Regions from separate parts of the Micromonospora sp. NPDC023966 genome, predicted to be linked through region 2. Evidence: riboswitches for the same ligand, from Rfam matches in the RefSeq annotation. Region 2 holds a riboswitch; each other region holds the start of a gene.
What was found. Region 2 has a riboswitch for cyclic di-AMP ahead of AB0F68_RS03900 (hypothetical protein). Riboswitches for the same ligand answer to the same signal wherever they lie in the genome.

Region 1 (4,190 bases), on a different contig from region 2:
CCAGCGCCAACCCGGTCTCGGCGATCTTCGACAAGATCTTCGTGGCCGGGCCGGCCGCCATCGAGCGGTACGCCCGGGCCGGCGTCGAGATCCCCGCCGAGAAGTTCGTCGTGGTCGGCCGCCCCCAGGTGGAGGCCATCGAGGTACGCCGGGAGCCGACCCCCGGCCTGGCCCACCCGACGGTGCTCTACACCCCCACCTGGACCGGGCACCACGCCGACGCCAACTACTGCTCGCTGCCGGTGGCCGAGACGGTGATCCGCCGGCTGCTCGACCGCGGAGCGACGGTGATCCTGCGGGCGCACCCGTACACGGCGCAGAACCCGGCCTCCGCGCGGCAGCTGGCCCGCCTCACCGAGCTGCTCGCCGCCGACCGGGCGAAGACCGGCCGGGCGCACCTGTGGGGCGCGGCAGCCGGGCGCGAGCTGACCCTCACCGAGTGCGTCAACCGCGCCGACGCGCTGGTCGCGGACGTCTCCGGGGTGATCTCCGACTGGCTCTACTCCGGCAAGCCGTACGCGGTCACCGACATGGGCGTCGACGGGGAGCACTTCGTCGAGCGGTTCCCGCTGGCCGGTTCCGGCTACGTGCTGCGCCGCGACATGTCCAACGTGGACGAGGTGCTCACCGAGCTGCTGGACACCGACCCGAAGGCGGCGGCCCGCTGGGCCACCCGGACCCGCTACCTGGGTGACTTCCCGGCCGATTCGTACGCTGAGGTGTTCCTCGACGCCGCCCGCCGGCAGCTCGCAGCGGACTGGACCGCGCCGGCCCCGCGGGAAGGCTCGCCGCTCTCCCCCACCGCCTGACCGGCGCTCAGAGGTACGGGTCGAGGAGGGCGAGCACCGCCGCCGGGTCCTCGACGTGCGCGTTGTGGCCCAGCCCGGGCAGGGTGGCGACCGGGACGCCCAGCTCCTTGAGGTGCGCGTCGCTCACCATCGGGTCCTGCTCGCCCCGGGCCAGCAGCACCGGGACGTCGGTGGCGGCGAGCAGCGCGGGCAGCCGGGGCTCGCCCACCGCGAAGGCGGCCGGGTCCATGGCCAGCCGCCAGCGGCCGTCCTCGCGGCGCAGCCCCGCCTCCACCACGGGATGGTCGGGGGCGAACAGCCCGGCCAGCCCGAAGACCCGCAGGTAGCGCCGGGCCGCCTCGTCCCGGGTGGCGAACCAGGTCACCGGGCGGGCGGCCAGCTCGCGGGCCTTCTCCAGGTCGGCCGGGGACCAGACGGCCTTGATGCCGAGCCCGACCACCGCGTCGACCGGCAGGCGCCGTGACCGGGCGGCCAGCGCCAGCGCCACCACCCCGCCGAGCGAGTGCCCGAGCAGCACGAGCCGGTCGCGGGGGCCGAGCCGCTCGGCCACCGGGCCGAGCCCTTCGAGCACCCGACGGGCCAGCTCCTCGAAGGAGTACGCGGACAGCGGCGGCGACCAGCCGTGGCCGGCCAGGTCGGGGGCGAGCCAGCGCCCCGCCCAGTGGCGCTCCAGCAGCGGCGCCCACGGCAGCCACACCTCACCGGTGGCGCCCATGCCGTGCAGAAGCAGCAGATGGCGGGTACCCGTCGCGTCGCCCATAGGGCGCAGTGTGCCACCGGACGGACAGCATGCGCGAGAGCGGACAGCCGGCGCGACGACGTCGGGCACCGGCTCGGAGGAGCCGGTGCCCGACGGGAGGGGTTCGATCAGGCGGAGTAGCCGCGGGTGGCCGCCCAGTTCGCCAGGTCGATCGTGGTAATCCAGTACGCCGGCAGCGCCGGGTTCGCCGAGTCGGCGATCCGCACGGTCCGGCCGTCGTTCTTGTAGCCGACCACCGCGATGTAGTGGCCGCCCGGGAACGAGTGCCAGCCGCCGTCGGTGTCGGTGGCGTCCCCGGCCACGTTGACCACCACGCCCCGGCCGTCGGTGATCGCCTCGACCACGTCAGCCTGGAGCTGGTCCATCTCGGCCGGGCTCGCCGAGCCGCCGAACATGTGGGTCCGGTACGGGTTGCCCTTGACCATCTGGTTCAGGCCCCGGGTGGTGTCCTCGGCGGAGTTGGTGCCGCTCTCGGTGGTGCCGAGGGGGCCGGCCATCGCCTCCTGAGTGGTCTCGACGCCGCTCGCGCTGAGCGCGTTCCGCACCGCGGCCGGGCCGCAGTTCCAGTAGGTGGTCTGCGCCTCGTAGTCGTAGTCGAGCACCTTGGTTGACGGCGGCTTCGGCTTGGCCGGGCGGGTGGTGTCCGGGTCGGTGCTGGCCGCCTTGACGGCGGACTTCGCAACCGACGGCGACGCGCTCGGCGAGGCGGACGGCGACGGGACGGCGACCCGGGCCTCACCCCGGGTGGCGACCTCACCGAGCCGGGAGCCCAGCTCGGCGACGGCGGCGGTGTTCTCCCGGACCGGGGCGTCGTCGGTGGCGGCGACGGCGGCGCCGGTGCCGCCGGCCAGCACGAGTGCCACGGCCGAGCCGGCGAGGATCTGGTACGGGCGTTCGGTCACGAGGCGCCGCAGCTGGCGCTTCAGGTGGTGCTTCACGGGTTCTTCCTCCACGGTGCGTGAGCGGCGCACACCGGCCCGACGCGCGGAGGAACTCACGCGCGTTGGCGGGGCGGGTCTGCCGCGGAAAGGGAGCGCCCGGGGGCCGGGCGATCGGGTCGGTTGCCGGGGTCGGTCGCCGTCAGGCGAGCGCCGGCACCGGGATGCCGTGGAGGCGGGGGGACGAGCGGGGGGTGGTGAGCACGGGGAATGGCACTCCTTCCGTGACCGCCGACCGGGTTAGCTGACGGATTCGGGCGGGAAGTACGCCCTACCGCAGGCCGTGGCCCGCGGATTCACCCCGGTGTTGCTGTGGGTCCCCGGTTCGTGGAAGCACGATTAGGCGGGTCGGCGCGGCGTCGCCACTTGCGATCGAAAACCGCTCCGGACGCGCCGACACTACCGGTGGGTACCTCGCCTGCCAAGCGCTCCCACCTGCTTAAACCTCGTGCACCACTACGGATATCGGAACAGTCGGTCACTGACTTCACTCAATGGGACGAGCAGTTACGGCGGCACCGTCCGGCGGAAAGCGGACATCCGGTGGCGACCTGCCCTGGAATTGCGGGGCCAATAGGCCGGCCTGACCTCGATGACCGTTTCCGGCGGACGGGTGACCGGGCTCACGGAATTCGGGTAACGATTCGGCCGAGATCCCGTGGGTGCGAGCCGGATCGGGCCAGGCGTCAGCCGACCCGGGCGGGGCGCCAGCGCGCGCCGGACACGGCGGCCGACCCCTGGACCGGGATCCGCACCGTCGCCGCCTCGTCCCGCCCCTTCACCGGTGCCGCGGCCTCGTCGGCGCGGGCGGGGCGGAGCGCGGCGGTCGCCGCGTACGCCTCGGCGGCCAGGGTGCGGGCCGCCTCGGCGGCCGACTCGGCGTCCCGCCAGGCCCGCCGCTCCCGCTCGGCGGCCGCCGCCCAGCCGGCCCGACGGCCCTCGCGTACCGCCCGGGCCAGGACGATCTCCTGCTCGGCCGGGTGCCGGCGCGGGTCCCACCCGTTGCGGTGGGCCAGCACGTCGGCGAGTTGCCGGGCGGTCAGGTAGCCCCGCCAGTGCGCCGTCATCGCGGCGTGGTGCAGCCAGCGCTCCCGGGCCGCGTACTCGGCCGGCGTGCGCGGGGTGTGCGGCGCGGGCAGGGCGGCGGCGCCGGCGAATCGGCGGGCGGCCGCCTCGGCCTCGTCGTACGCCCGCCAGGCCCGCTCGGCCTCGTCCTGGACGGTCAGCCACTGCTCCCGCCGCCGGCGGGCGGTCTGGGCGGCGCCGGCGGCGGCCACCGCCACCTCGTCGGCGTACCGGAGCAGATCGGCCCGGCGGGCGGCCTCCTCGGCAGCGGGGTCGGGAGCCGGGTCGGACCCGTCGTCCCGTTCCGGGCGGGCGACCAGCACGGCGAGCACCCCGAGGGCGAGCACGAGCAGGGCCGACCAGATCGCGGCGGCCTCGGGGACCTCGGTCAGGAAGTGATAAAGAACGGTCTGCGGCATGGTCGGCACCTCACAGAGAGAACGTGGCGGAGAGGTGTCCGCACGACCCGTGGGAGCGGCGGGGGCGCACCGGGGAAAGGGTGCCGCCGGGCCGCCGACGGGCGGGTGCGGGGGTGAGGTTCGGTGGGTGCGGCGGGCGCGGGCCGATGGCCCACGGGGGCGTCAGCCCGCGGGCGGGGCCCGGGAGCCGACGGTCGCC
Region 2 (4,190 bases):
GCGCCGGCCCACCCGGGTACGACGGAGGTAGCCACCGGCCTCCAGGTCGGCGACGATCGCCTGGGCGGCCCGCTCGGTCACCCCCACCTCGTCGGCCACGTCCCGCAACCGCGCGGTGGGGTTGCGGGCGATGGCCAGCAGCACGTGCCCGTGGTTGGTGAGGAACGTCCAGTTCCGGCCGCTCCCGTTCTGGCCCGGTGTCGTCGCCATGGTGGTCATGGTATGGCCCCGCCTCCCGGTCCCGCCCGGGGCCGGCGTCCGCCGCGGGGCCGGGCGTGCGCGGCGGGGCCGGGGCAGGAGCCGCCGTCAAGGGTGGTGTGACGTATGAAATGCGTATCACGTAAATCTTGACGTGGGTTGGGCTGCGTGTGACCGTGGGTGGCGAGGCCGCCTCCGTCGCCGGCCGGCTGACCAGGTCGTTTTCGCGCGAGGACGAGGTGAGGCTCAGTGCCGCTGACCACTCCCGAGCAGGCGCTCGCCGAGCTCTACGCCGGTAACCGCCGGTTCGTCACCGGCGTCCCGCGCCATCCCAACCAGGACGCCGACCACCGGGCGGCGGTCGCCGACGGGCAGCATCCCTTCGCGGTGATCGTCGGCTGCTCCGACTCCCGGCTCGCCGCCGAGATCATCTTCGACCGCGGCCTCGGTGACCTCTTCGTGGTCCGCACCGCCGGCCACACCGCCGGCCCCGAGGTGCTCGGCAGCGTGGAGTACGCGGTGACCGTGCTGGGCACCCCGCTCGTGGTGGTGCTCGGCCACGACTCGTGCGGCGCGGTCCAGGCCGCCCGAGAGGCGGTCCGCACCGGCAACTCGCCGCCCGGGCACCTCGGCGCGGTGGTGGACGCCGTCGCGCCCAGCCTGCTCCGGGCCACCCGGGAGGGTGTCGAGGACCTCGACGCCATCGTCGACATCCACATCGCGCAGACCGTGGAGGCGCTGCTGGCCCGGTCCGCCGTGCTCGCCGAGGAGGTGTCCGCCGGGCGGTGCACGGTGGTCGGCCTGTCGTACCGGCTCAGTGCCGGTGAGGTGCGCACGGTGGCGCAGGCCCCGGCCGGCACGTCGGCCGCGCCGGTGCCCGCCCCGGCCGCGCCCGCCGACCCGGCGCTCGCCGGCTGACCGGTTCGGAAAAACGTCGAGGCCGGCCCGCGCGTCGCGGGCCGGCCCTCTTCGGCGTACGTCGTCAGAGCAGCGACATGTGCACGTGGTCGGTGTGGTCGGAGGGTCCGCTGTAGGACTTCCAACCGGTGGCCGGGAACCAGATCTGCCGGTTCCAGATCACGTAGTAGATGCCCAGCCGGTCGGCGTTGCGGATGAGGAAGGCGGCGACGTTGTTGCCGTACATCCGCTGGTCCTTGGTGCGCCAGGAGGAGAAGCCGCTCTTCTGCAGCGACCAGTCGCAGGCCCGGCCCTTGGGATGCTCCCACGGCCCGCCCGGCCGGTAGCAGCCCACGAAGCGGTTGAAGCCGGCCCGCTTCACCTCCTTGTACGCGTGCAGCGTGCGCGGAGTGATGCAGCCCGACGTGGTCGGGTCGTCCTCGCTGCACGACTCCGGCTTCCAGTCGCCGTCGGCGGTCCGGCCGGGGCCGACCCGGGCGACCGGTGAGGTGGCCGCGACCAGGCCGCCGGTGAAGCCGAGCCCACCGACCAGCTTCAGCGCCTTCTCGGTCTCGGCCTTCTCGCGGGCCATGGCGTTCTTCTGCTTCTCCTGCTCGCGCACCTCGGCGTCGAGCGCGATCTTGGCCTGCTCGGCGCGGGTCTTCGCGGCGTTGATGGCGGCGAGCCGCTGCGCGTTGAACAGGTTCAGCTCGTCCAGCGCGGACGCCCGCTGCACGAACGAGTCCGGCGAGTTGCTCTCCAGCAGCATGGCCATGGCGCCCATCCGGCCGGTCCGGTAGGACTGCGCCGCGATCTGGGTCACCTGCGGGCTCAGCGCGTCGAGGTCGTTCTGCGCCGCCTTCACCTCGAGGGCGAGCTGGAGCTGGCGCTTGCGCGACTTGTCCAGCTTCGCCTTGGCCTGCAGGTAGGCCCGGTTGGCGGTGTCGATGGCCTCGGTGATGAGGGGGTCGTCGTCGTCCTCGGAATGGCCCGAGGGGGTGGGGGTGGTCGGAGCCGCCGTCGCCGGGGTCGGCCCGGCCAGCACGGTGAGCGCGGCGAGCACGGCCACCACGGGAGTCAGCCAGCGGCGCAGGGGTGCCGTCACAGTGTTCCCTTCCGTCGGCCGCCGACCGGGTTAGCTGCCGGGTTCGGGACGGAAGTGGCCCCTACCGCTCGCGCGGATTCACCCCATGTACCTGGTTCCCCGGCTCGCCCGCGGGCGATTGGGCGGCGGCACCGCTGGCGCCGGTGCGCGCCTTCAGCGGTGACCGGCAGCGAGGTTACCCGAGAGTCCTCCCGGTGTTCTACGTCCGGAAGCCGACCAATAGCGAGAATTCGTCCTCGCCCAGCGTGACCAGGATCGCGTTTGGGATCCGTCGTCACGCTGCGGAGTGTCACCATGCGGCCTCCGTGCTCCTGTCGCCGCCGGGCCACCCTCCGTCGCGCGGCCCGGGCGTCCCGCCGAGTGCCTCCAGCGCCTCGTCCCGCCCGGCCGGCGGCCGCGGCGCGGGCGGATCCGCCGGCCGCGCGGTGGTCCCGCGCCGCCCGGCGGCGGTGACCACCGCGGCCAGTCCGGTGGTCAGCGGTACGGCGGCGATCAGGCCGAGCGTGGCCACCGCACTGCGGACGATCTCCTGGGCCATGAACTCGCTGGTGAGGATCTCGCTCACCGGTCGGGAGTCGGCGACGAGCAGGAGCAGCAGCGGCAGCGAGGCGCCCGCGTACGCCAGCACGATGGTGTTGACCGTGGAGGCGATGTGCGCCCGGCCCACCCGGGTGGCCGCCCGGTAGAGCTGCCGACGGGACAACGCGGGGTTGGCGTGGGCCAACTCGGTGACGGTGGCCGCCTGGGTGACCGTCACGTCGTCCAGCACGCCCAGTGAGCCGATGACGATGCCGGCCAGCAGCAGGCCGTGCAGGTCCACGTCGCGCTGGAACATCGACAGGGTGGTGGCGTCCTCGCTGCCGAAGCCGGTCAGGTGGGTGGCGGCCGTGGCCAGGGTGCCGAGCACCCCGGTCAGCACCAGGCTGCCGAGCGTGCCGAGCACCGCCACCGAGGTCTGCGTGGTGACGCCATGGGTCAGGTAGAGCACCACGAACATGATCAGCGCGGCGCCCACGATCGCCATCAGCAGCGGCGACTGGCCGGCGCCGATCCCGGGCAGCACGAAGCCGAGCAGGATGGCGAAGCTCGCCACCAGCCCGCCCAGCGCGGCCAGGCCGCGCCAGCGGCCGAACGCCACGATCGCCACGGCGAAGAGCACCGCCAGCCAGACCAGCGGTGTGCCGCGCTGGTGCTCGGCGATGTTGTAGCTCTTGACCGCCGGGTCGGCCGGGTCGGTCAGCTCGACCAGGACGACCTTGTCGCCGACCTCGACCCTGGGCGCGCCGGGGCCGGCCGGTAGCGGCGTCTCGACCTGCCGGCCGGCGTCCGGACCCTGCTCGGCCGCGACGGTCACCGTCCCGCACGGCCCGGCGGAGCCACCCGGACCGCCCTCCGGCGCCTCCGGGGTCGGCGGGCAGGGCTCGGTCACCACCCGGGTCACGGTGCCGTGGTAGCGGGGCAGGGCGGGCGCGTCCGCGGGGTCCCGGTCCTGCCGGGGCCAGAGCACCAGCGCGGCGACCACGGTGATCACGAAGAGCGGCACCACCGTCGCGACCAAAATCCGTCGTACCCCCGGCGGGGCGGACGGAGCGGGACGGGTGTGGTCGGCGCCCATGGCGTCTCTCCCAACGATTCGCGACGGGATACGTGTCACCGGGCCGGCCGGTTTACCGGGTGCGGGTCAGCCGCGCTTCATGAGGCGGCCGACGGCGGCCATCATCTCGCTGGCCATCTCGTCGGCGCGGCCCTCGGCGGCGCCCTCGTGCATGCAGTGCCGGGCGTGCCCGTCCAGCAGGCCGAGGCCTACCTTGTCGAGCGCGGCCTGGATGGCGGAGATCTGGGTCAGCACGTCGATGCAGTAGCGGTCGTCCTCGACCATCTTCTCGATGCCGCGGACCTGGCCCTCGATGCGGCGGAGCCGCGCGAGCAGCTGGTCCTTGCTGGCGGTGTAGCCCCGGGTCGGGGTCGTCGGTGCGGTCATGACGCCAAG
Region 3 (4,190 bases), on a different contig from region 2:
CCAGGTAGGACATCAGCGTCCAGGTGTCCAGGAAACCCGGCTGGTAGGGGTGGTCCTGAAAGGTGACCAGGTCCAGGTTGACCTGATCGCAGAGCTTGGCCAGGGCCACCACCTGCTCGAACCGGCCGGCGGTGGGTGTGACGAAGCCGCCGAAGGCCAGCTCGTGTCCGTAGTCGGTCATGCCGTCCCGCCGCCTCCTGCCGATCTTGCGCGAACCCTGCCCACGGTAGTCCGGCCCGGCGCCGGCCCGCCGGGCGGTTCCGGAACCGGCAAGGATTGTTCACAGTCGATGCCCGCGGGCATAGGGTGCCGGTGAACGGCCTCAGCGTTCCTCCGGGAAGGAGCGACCCGTGATCCGTCACCACCGCCGCCACTGTCCCCTCGGTCTTGCCCTCCTGCTCGTCGCCGTCACCGCCCTGGCCGTGCCCGCGCCGGCCACCGCGGCCGGCCTGCCCTACCAGGACCCGACGCTGCCCGTCGCCACCCGCGTCGCCGACCTGCTCGCCCGGATGACCCTGGACGAGAAGCTCGGCCAGATGACGCAGGCCGAGCGCGGCTCGGTCACCGCGAGCGACCTCACCACGTACCGGCTCGGCTCGGTCCTCTCCGGCGGCGGCTCCGCGCCCACGCCCAACACCGCCGCGTCCTGGGCCGACATGTACGACGGCTTCCAGCGCGCGGCTCTCGCCACCCCGCTCGGCATCCCGATGATCTACGGCGTCGACGCCGTGCACGGGCACAACAACGTGTACGGGGCGACGATCTTCCCGCACAACATCGGCCTCGGCGCGACCCGCGACCCGGCGCTGGTGCAGCAGATCGGCCAGGCCGTCGCCGAGGAGATCACCGGCACCGGGGTGGACTGGAACTTCGCGCCCTGCCTCTGCGTCGCCCGCAACGACCGGTGGGGCCGCACCTACGAATCGTTCGGCGAGACTCCGGACCTGCCGTCGAACCTGTCCACTCTGATCACCGGCCTGCAGGGCAGCAGCCTCGGCGGAACCACCTCGGTGCTCGCCACCGCCAAGCACTACATTGGCGACGGCGGCACCACCGGCGGCGACGACCAGGGAAACACCCAGCTCAGCGAGGCCGAACTGCGGGCCATTCACCTGCCCCCGTTCCAGGCGGCCGTGCAGCGCGGGGTCGGCTCGGTGATGATCTCCTACAGCAGCTGGAACGGCATGAAGCTGCACGGCCACCAGTACCTGATCACCACGGTCCTCAAGGGAGAGCTGGGTTTCTCCGGGTTCGTCGTCTCCGACTGGAACGGCATCGACCAGATCGACGGCGCCGCCGGCTTCACCGCGGCCGAGGTCAGCACGGCGATCAACGCCGGCATCGACATGGTGATGGTCCCCACGGCCTGGAAGACCTTCCTCAGCACGCTGCGCGCCGAGGTGCAGAACGACCACGTGCCGATGAGCCGGATCGACGACGCCAACCGGCGCATCCTCACCAAGAAGTTCGAGCTGGGCCTCTTCGAGCGGCCGTACACCGACCGGAGCTGGACCCCGACGGTGGGCAACGCCGCGCACCGGGCCCTGGCCCGGCAGGCCGTCCGCCAGTCACAGGTGCTGCTGAAGAACAACGCCGGCGTCCTGCCGTTGGCCCGGGACAACAACAAGATCTTCGTGGCCGGCAAGAGCGCCGACAACATCGGCAACGCCAGCGGCGGCTGGACGATCTCCTGGCAGGGCTCGTCGGGCGCGATCACCCCCGGCACCACCATCCTGCAGGGCATCCGGGCCACGGTGGGTCCGACCACGACGGTCACCTACAACCAGCGCGGCACCGGCATCGACGGCACCTACCGGGCCGCGATCGCCGTGGTCGGCGAGACACCGTACGCCGAGGGCCAGGGCGACCGCACCGGCAGCATGAGCCTGGACCGGGACGACCTGCGGACCATCGCGACCCTGCGGAACGCGGGCGTGCCGGTGATCGTGGTGCTGGTCTCCGGCCGGCCGATGGACATCTCGGCCGAGCTGCCCCGATGGGACGCGCTGCTGGCCGCCTGGCTCCCCGGCACCGAGGGCGGCGGCGTGGCCGACGTCCTCTTCGGGGGGTACGCGCCGACCGGGAAACTGCCCATGACCTGGATGAACTCGGTCAGCCAGCAGCCCATCAACGCCGGCGACGGGCAGGTCCCGCTCTTCCCGCAGGGCTACGGCCTGACCTACTGAGCCGCGACTCATAAGGCACCTTCGGACGGTGCGCAACTCGGACGGAGGGACCTTCGCTCGGCCGGGTGAAGAACTTCACAAGAGGTGGGCGATGGGCGGAAACCCTTCCTAACGTCGTATCCGTTCGCGATCGCGGACACCACGGGCCGGTAACGCCTAATCCCGCCGCCGGCCCGGCGGTACCTGGACCTCGGGCGGGAGCGGGGGACCCACACGTTCCTCGGTGCACGACACCTCGGGGTGAAGCCGCCTCCGGCGGCCGGGCTCCTCGGCCCGAACCCGACAGCTCACCTCGTCGGCGTGGAGGAAACCCACATGGCAACTGAATACGTCGCCCGTCATCGACGGACCGCTCAGCGACGCACCGCCGTCGGCGCACTCGTCGTCGGCGCCGCCACCGGCGCGGCCGCCCTGCTCGGCCCGGCCGCTCCGGCCAGCGCCGCCGCCGTGAACTGGGACGCCGTCGCACAGTGCGAGTCCGGCGGCAACTGGCACATCAACACCGGCAACGGCTACTACGGCGGGCTCCAGTTCTCCCGCAGCACCTGGAACGGCTACGGCGGCCAGAAGTACGCCAGCCGGGCCGACCTGGCCAGCCGCAGCGAGCAGATCGCCATCGCCGAGAAGGTCCTCGACGGGCAGGGCATCGGCGCCTGGCCGGTCTGCGGCAAGAAGGGCGGCTCCACCAAGAAGTACGCCAGCAAGGACTCGGGCTCGACGAGGTCCACGAAGAAGGCCACCACGGAGCGGTCGTCGCGCGGCGACCGGCCGGCCACCCGCAGCGAGCGGCGCAGCGCGCCCAGCACCGGCGGCGCCGGCAGCTACCTGGTCCAGCCCGGGGACACCCTCTCCGAGATCGCCGACGCGAAGAACGTCGCCGGCGGTTGGCACGCTCTCTACGAGCGCAACAAGGGCGTGGTCGGCGGCGACCCCGGCCTGATCTTCCCGGGTCAGCGGCTGCGCCTGCGCTGAGACCCCACCGCACCACGAACGCCCGGCCGGGGTTCCCGGCCGGGCGTTCGGTTGCGTCGGGGCCGGTTGCTATCGTCACGGTGCTCGGAAAGACGTGAAGAAAGCGCGGATATGACCAACGACCCGTTCTCCGCGGCCGCGAGCCTCGACGAGCTGCTGACCAGGACGCAACAGGCACTGTCCGCGATGCGGTCCCGGGCCGCCGAGCACACCGACGGCGCGCCGGCCGAGCTGCTCCGGGCCGAGGGCGCCGCGGCCGGCGGCCGGGTCCGTGCCGTCGCCGTCCAGGGTGGCCGGCTGGAGTCCGTCACCGTCGACCCGGGGTTGGCCGGGGAGCCCCTGGAGACCGTCTGCGGGCACGTGGTGGCGGCCGTGAACGCCGCCCTCACCGAGCTGGACGCCCGGGTCAGCGCCTCGGCCCAGGCCGACGTGGACGCCCTCGCCGCGCGGCTCGGCGGCCTGCCGGAGCAGTCCGCCCGGGACATGGAGCGGTTCAGCCGGGCGATGGAGGGCGTCGCGGCCCGGATCCGCCGCGACGGCGCCGGTTCCCGCCCGGCCTGACGCCGCGCGGATCCGCAGTTCCCGGACCCGCTCCCAGCTACGGCGGAGACGACGAAGCGGCCGGCCGTCGGGAGGACGACGGCCGGCCGCTCCGGTGTGGTCAGCTCAGCGTGACCGCGGTGTCGTCGACGACGAAGGAGGTCTGCAGGGAGCTGTCCTCCACGCCGCTGAACGAGATGGTGGCGGTGGTGCCGGCCAGCGACGAGATGTCGAAGGACCGCTGCACGTAGCCGGTGGCCTTGTTGAGGTTGGAGTAGGTGGCCAGGGTGGTGCTGCCCGCCTTCACGGTCAGCTTGTCGTAGGCGGTGGTCGTGGTCGACTCCGCGCTGTCAATGTGCAGCCAGAAGCTCAACGTCGCCCGGCAGCCGGCCGGGATGGACACCGACTGGCTGAGGGTGTCGGTGTGCGTCGTGCCGTAGCCGTCGAGCCACGCCTTGTACGAGCCGCCGTGGGCCGCCTGGGCGGTGTCGT
Region 4 (4,190 bases), on a different contig from region 2:
GCGGGCGAAGCCGAAGCGGGACCCGTTCCAGCTGGCCGGCGGCGTCCGCGAGTTGAGCACGCTCGCCGACCGGCAGCGCGCCGCCCGGGCCGCGGCCCGGGAGCGTCCGGAGGACTACCGCGACTACGCCCACGTGGTGGTCGACGAGTCGCAGGACGTCTCGCCGATGCAGTGGCGGATGATCGGCCGGCGCGGCCGGCTGGCCTCCTGGACGGTGGTGGGCGACCCGGCGCAGACGGCCTGGACCGGCGACCCGCAGGAGCTCGCCCGGGCCCGGGACCAGGCGCTGGGCCGGCGCCGCCGGTACCGCTACGAGCTGACCACCAACTACCGCAACTCGGCGGAGATCTTCGCGGTGGCGGCCGCGGAGATCCACCGCGTCCACCCGGATCTCGCGCTGCCCACCGCGGTCCGCTCCACCGGCGTGGCGCCGGTCGAGCTGACCGTGCCCGCCGTCGAACTGCCGGCCGCCACCGCGGCGGCGGCCCGCACGCTGCTGGCCGAGGTCGAGGGCACGGTGGGCGTGATCACGCCGGTGCCACGCCGCGACGAGGTGGCCGGCTGGCTGGGCGACCTCGGTGGCCGGCTCCAGGTGGTGACCAGCCTCCAGGCCAAGGGGATGGAGTACGACGGGGTGGTGCTGGTCGCACCGAGCGAGATCCGGGCCGATCCCGGGTCGGGCGTCCGCACCCTCTACGTGGCGCTCTCCCGGGCCACCCAGCGCCTGACCACGCTCGACCCGGTCGGCTGACGACGGCTCCAGCCGCGGCGTTCACTTGCACATATAGCGATGTGAGCATAGATTGAGCCCGGCCGGTGCGACGGACGAGAGGGTGTGGGCGTGGGCGCAGGTCATGACCACAGCGGCGCGGTGGTCAACGCCGCGCACCGCCACCGGGGTCGACTCTGGGGCGCCTTCGCGCTGCTCACCGCCCTGATGGTGGTCGAGGCGGTGGCCGCGTTCGCCACCGGCTCGCTGGCCCTGCTCTCCGACGCCGGCCACATGTTCACCGACGTCCTCGGCATCGGCATGGCCCTCGCCGCGATCACCGCCACCCGGCACGCGGACACCGACCCGCAGCGCACCTTCGGGCTCTACCGCCTCGAGGTGCTGGCCGCGCTGGCCAACGCGGTGCTGCTCGGCGCCGTGGCCGTCTACGTCCTGGTCGAGGCGGTACGCCGGTTCGGCGAGCCGCCGGAGGTGCTCGCCGGGCCGATGCTCGCCGTGGCGGTGCTCGGCCTGCTCGCCAACATCGCCGCGTTCGCGCTGCTGCGCCCCGGCGCGGAGGAGAGCATCAACCTGCGCGGGGCGTACCTGGAGGTGCTGGGCGACCTGCTCGGCTCGCTCGGGGTGATCGGCGCCGCCGTGGTCATCGCGGTCACCGACTGGTGGTGGGCCGACCCGCTGGTCGCCGTGGCGATCGGGCTGTTCATCCTGCCCCGCACCTGGCGGCTCGGCCGGGCCGCGGTCCGCATCCTGGTGCAGGCCGCCCCGGAACACCTCCAGGTGACCGCGGTGCACGACCGGCTGGCCGCGGTGCCCGGCGTCGCCGAGGTGCACGACCTGCACGTCTGGACGCTCACCTCGGGCATGGAGGTGGCCTCGGCGCACCTCACCATGGCCCCGGGCGCCGAGGTCGGCGAGGTGCTGGCCGCCGCCCGGGCCGCGCTGCACGAGGACTTCTCGATCGACCACGCCACGTTGCAGATCGAACCCGGAGCGTCGCCCGGGGCCTGCGGCGCGGTCGAGTGGTAATTAGGACAATCTTAAATTCAAGTGGCTATTGTACACTTATGCCGGTTTTGACCGGGGCACGTGCTCCCACCAGCGGAGCCGTCCCGGGCCAGCGCCGGTAGGCTCGGTCGCGGCCTCCGCCGGGCGGCGCCCACCGGCGCCTGCGGTGGCCGTCGCCTAATCGCCCGCAGGGCGAGCCGGGGAACCACGTTCGTGGGGTGCATCCGCGTCAGCGGTAGGGATCTTCCGTCCCGAACCCGTCAGCTAACCCGGTCGGCGGTTGACGGAAGGACACGTGAATGCCCCCAGTGGCACCTGTACGACGGACGGTCGCCCGGTTGGCGGCCCTGCTCGTCGCGACGCTCGCCCTCGGCGTCGTGACCGCGCCGGTCTCCCCCGCCTCGGCGGCTCCCCCGACCGGTCTGCTCGCCGCCGCACCCGGCGACGACGAGGGCGGCACGCCGGCGCTGCGCGCCCAACTCGACGCGGCCAGCAAGGGCTGGCTGGAGGCGCGGACCGCGCTGAACCGCTCGGTCACCCGGCAGCAGCAACTCACCGCCCAGCTCAAGACGGTCAACGCCGAGTTGACCGTCCGGGACGCCAAGGTCGGCGAGATCGCCGGGGTGGCGTACCGGGCCGGGCGGATGGGCACGGCCGCGGCGCTGCTCGACAGCAGCAGCCCGCAGGGCTTCATGGACCGCGCCGCGGCGCTGGAGCAGGTGGCCGCGCACGAGGACCGGGCCCTGCGCGACCTGATCGAGACCCGGGACGAGGCCACCCGCACCCAGGATGCGCTCACCGGCGAGATCCAGGAGCAGCGCAAGCAGGTCGCGGTGATGGCCAAGCGCAAGCAGCAGGCCGAGCGCGCCCTGGAGGTGGCGAACAAGCGGGCGTCAAGCAGCGGCGGCGGCAGCGTCCAGGGCACCTCGTCGGCGAACGCCAAGCCGGCCCCGCGCAACGCCGACGGCTCCTGGCCGCCGGAGTCGTGCAGCGTCAACGACCCGACGCCGGCCGACGGCTGCATCACCCCGCGTACGCTGCACGCGCTCCAGCAGGCCAAGGCGGCCGGCTTCACCCGGTACGTCTCCTGCCACCGGCCCAGCGGCTCGGGCGAGCACCCGAAGGGGCGGGCCTGCGACTTCGCCGCGCAGAAGGACGGCTTCGGCGGCGTGGCCACCGGCGGCGACAAGACCTACGGCAACAACCTGGCCGCCTACTTCATCCGCAACGCCGACGCGCTCGCCGTGCTCTACGTGATCTGGTACAAGCAGATCTGGCTGCCCAGCAGCGGCTGGAAGGCGTACAGCGGCGGCAACGGCGACCCGTCCAGCGACCACACCAACCACGTGCACCTGTCGGTGTACTGACCGCTCCGCCCCGGCGACACCCGGCCTACGCCCCACGGCGTACCCCGGGTGTCGCCGGGCGGCCCACGACGCGGCGCCCGCGGCGGCCGAGCATCGGGGGCATGAGTAGACGACTCTCCCCCGCCGGACGCAAGGCCCTGCTCACCCTGCACCTGGTCACCTCGCTGGGCTGGCTCGGCGCCGACCTGGTGCTGCTCAGCCTCGGCGTGGCCGGGCTGCGCGGGGCCGACCCCGACGTGGTCTATCCGGCGGCCGCGCTCCTGGTCACCTGGCTGTTCGCCCCGCTGAGCGTGGTGGTCTGGCTGTTCGGGCTGGCCAGTGCGCTGCTCACCCCGTGGGGACTGCTGCGCTGGCGCTGGGTGCTGGTGAAGTTCGCCGTCACCACGGTGGTGCTCACGCTCGTGCTGCTCCTGCTCACCCCGCGGGTCCGGCACCTCGGTGAGCTGGCCGGGGCGGCCGACGCCCATCTGCGCGTCGACCTGGTGGTCGCGCCGACCGTCTCCAGCACGCTGCTGCTCGTCGTCACGGTGCTGTCCACGTACAAGCCGTGGGGGCGGCTGCGGCCGGCCCGACCGGCGGCCCGGCGACCGGTGCCCGCCGGACGCGCCGGCTGAGTCAGGCCGCCGACCCCTCCAGGGTGGCGCCGAGCCGGCTGGCCAGCCCGAGGTGGGCCGCCCGGGCCTGCCGGAAGGCGTAGCCGAACAGCGGCGCCGGGGCGGAGAGGGTGATCTCCACGTCGATCCGCACCACCCCGTCGGGCTCGTCGCGCAGCCGGGTGTGGTTGCGCACCGTGGTGGCCGGCTGCTGCCGGGCCACGGTGACCACCTCGTCCTCGTTGGCGATCAGCACGTCGGCCTGGTAGGTGACCGGGAAGTGCAGCGGGCCGAGCGCGAGCCGGTCGGTGATCGCGTAACTGGCCAGCGCGCCCGGCCGGGGCGGCAGTTGCCGGACCCGGACGATCAGCGGATGCAGCTCGCCCTGCCGGCTCAGGTCGCCGAGCAGGGCCACCGCGTCCGCCCGGGTGCACCGGGCCTGCACGGTGTAGCTGAAGCTGTCGCTGCTGAGCAAGCGGTACCCCCTCGCCGTCG

Region 1: linked by a shared signal. The riboswitch ahead of AB0F68_RS05405 (C39 family peptidase) and the one ahead of AB0F68_RS03900 (hypothetical protein) in region 2 are both predicted to bind cyclic di-AMP.
Region 3: linked by a shared signal. The riboswitch ahead of AB0F68_RS24970 (transglycosylase family protein) and the one ahead of AB0F68_RS03900 (hypothetical protein) in region 2 are both predicted to bind cyclic di-AMP.
Region 4: linked by a shared signal. The riboswitch ahead of AB0F68_RS21985 (hypothetical protein) and the one ahead of AB0F68_RS03900 (hypothetical protein) in region 2 are both predicted to bind cyclic di-AMP.

The regions. Positions count from the first base shown of each region.
Region 1 covers NZ_JBEZZJ010000002.1:279,924-284,113, forward strand. The annotation lists gene AB0F68_RS05395 (CDP-glycerol glycerophosphotransferase family protein) at 1-809, shown strand, start outside; gene AB0F68_RS05400 (alpha/beta fold hydrolase) at 817-1,569, opposite strand; gene AB0F68_RS05405 (C39 family peptidase) at 1,677-2,507, opposite strand; cyclic di-AMP (ydaO/yuaA leader) riboswitch at 2,722-2,863, opposite strand; gene AB0F68_RS05410 (hypothetical protein) at 3,194-3,991, opposite strand; gene AB0F68_RS05415 (hypothetical protein) at 4,154-4,190, opposite strand, start outside.
Region 2 covers NZ_JBEZZJ010000001.1:792,652-796,841, forward strand. The annotation lists gene AB0F68_RS03890 (MarR family winged helix-turn-helix transcriptional regulator) at 1-219, opposite strand, end outside; gene AB0F68_RS03895 (carbonic anhydrase) at 448-1,116, shown strand; gene AB0F68_RS03900 (hypothetical protein) at 1,181-2,200, opposite strand; cyclic di-AMP (ydaO/yuaA leader) riboswitch at 2,204-2,335, opposite strand; gene AB0F68_RS03905 (YibE/F family protein) at 2,490-3,815, opposite strand; gene AB0F68_RS03910 (metal-sensitive transcriptional regulator) at 3,882-4,181, opposite strand.
Region 3 covers NZ_JBEZZJ010000023.1:80,585-84,774, reverse strand. The annotation lists gene AB0F68_RS24980 (LLM class flavin-dependent oxidoreductase) at 1-181, opposite strand, end outside; gene AB0F68_RS24975 (glycoside hydrolase family 3 N-terminal domain-containing protein) at 351-2,186, shown strand; cyclic di-AMP (ydaO/yuaA leader) riboswitch at 2,330-2,502, shown strand; gene AB0F68_RS24970 (transglycosylase family protein) at 2,502-3,158, shown strand; gene AB0F68_RS24965 (YbaB/EbfC family nucleoid-associated protein) at 3,270-3,719, shown strand; gene AB0F68_RS24960 (M4 family metallopeptidase) at 3,820-4,190, opposite strand, start outside.
Region 4 covers NZ_JBEZZJ010000017.1:91,370-95,559, reverse strand. The annotation lists gene AB0F68_RS21995 (AAA family ATPase) at 1-751, shown strand, start outside; gene AB0F68_RS21990 (cation diffusion facilitator family transporter) at 842-1,756, shown strand; cyclic di-AMP (ydaO/yuaA leader) riboswitch at 1,900-2,030, shown strand; gene AB0F68_RS21985 (hypothetical protein) at 2,035-3,102, shown strand; gene AB0F68_RS21980 (hypothetical protein) at 3,204-3,716, shown strand; gene AB0F68_RS21975 (SRPBCC family protein) at 3,718-4,170, opposite strand.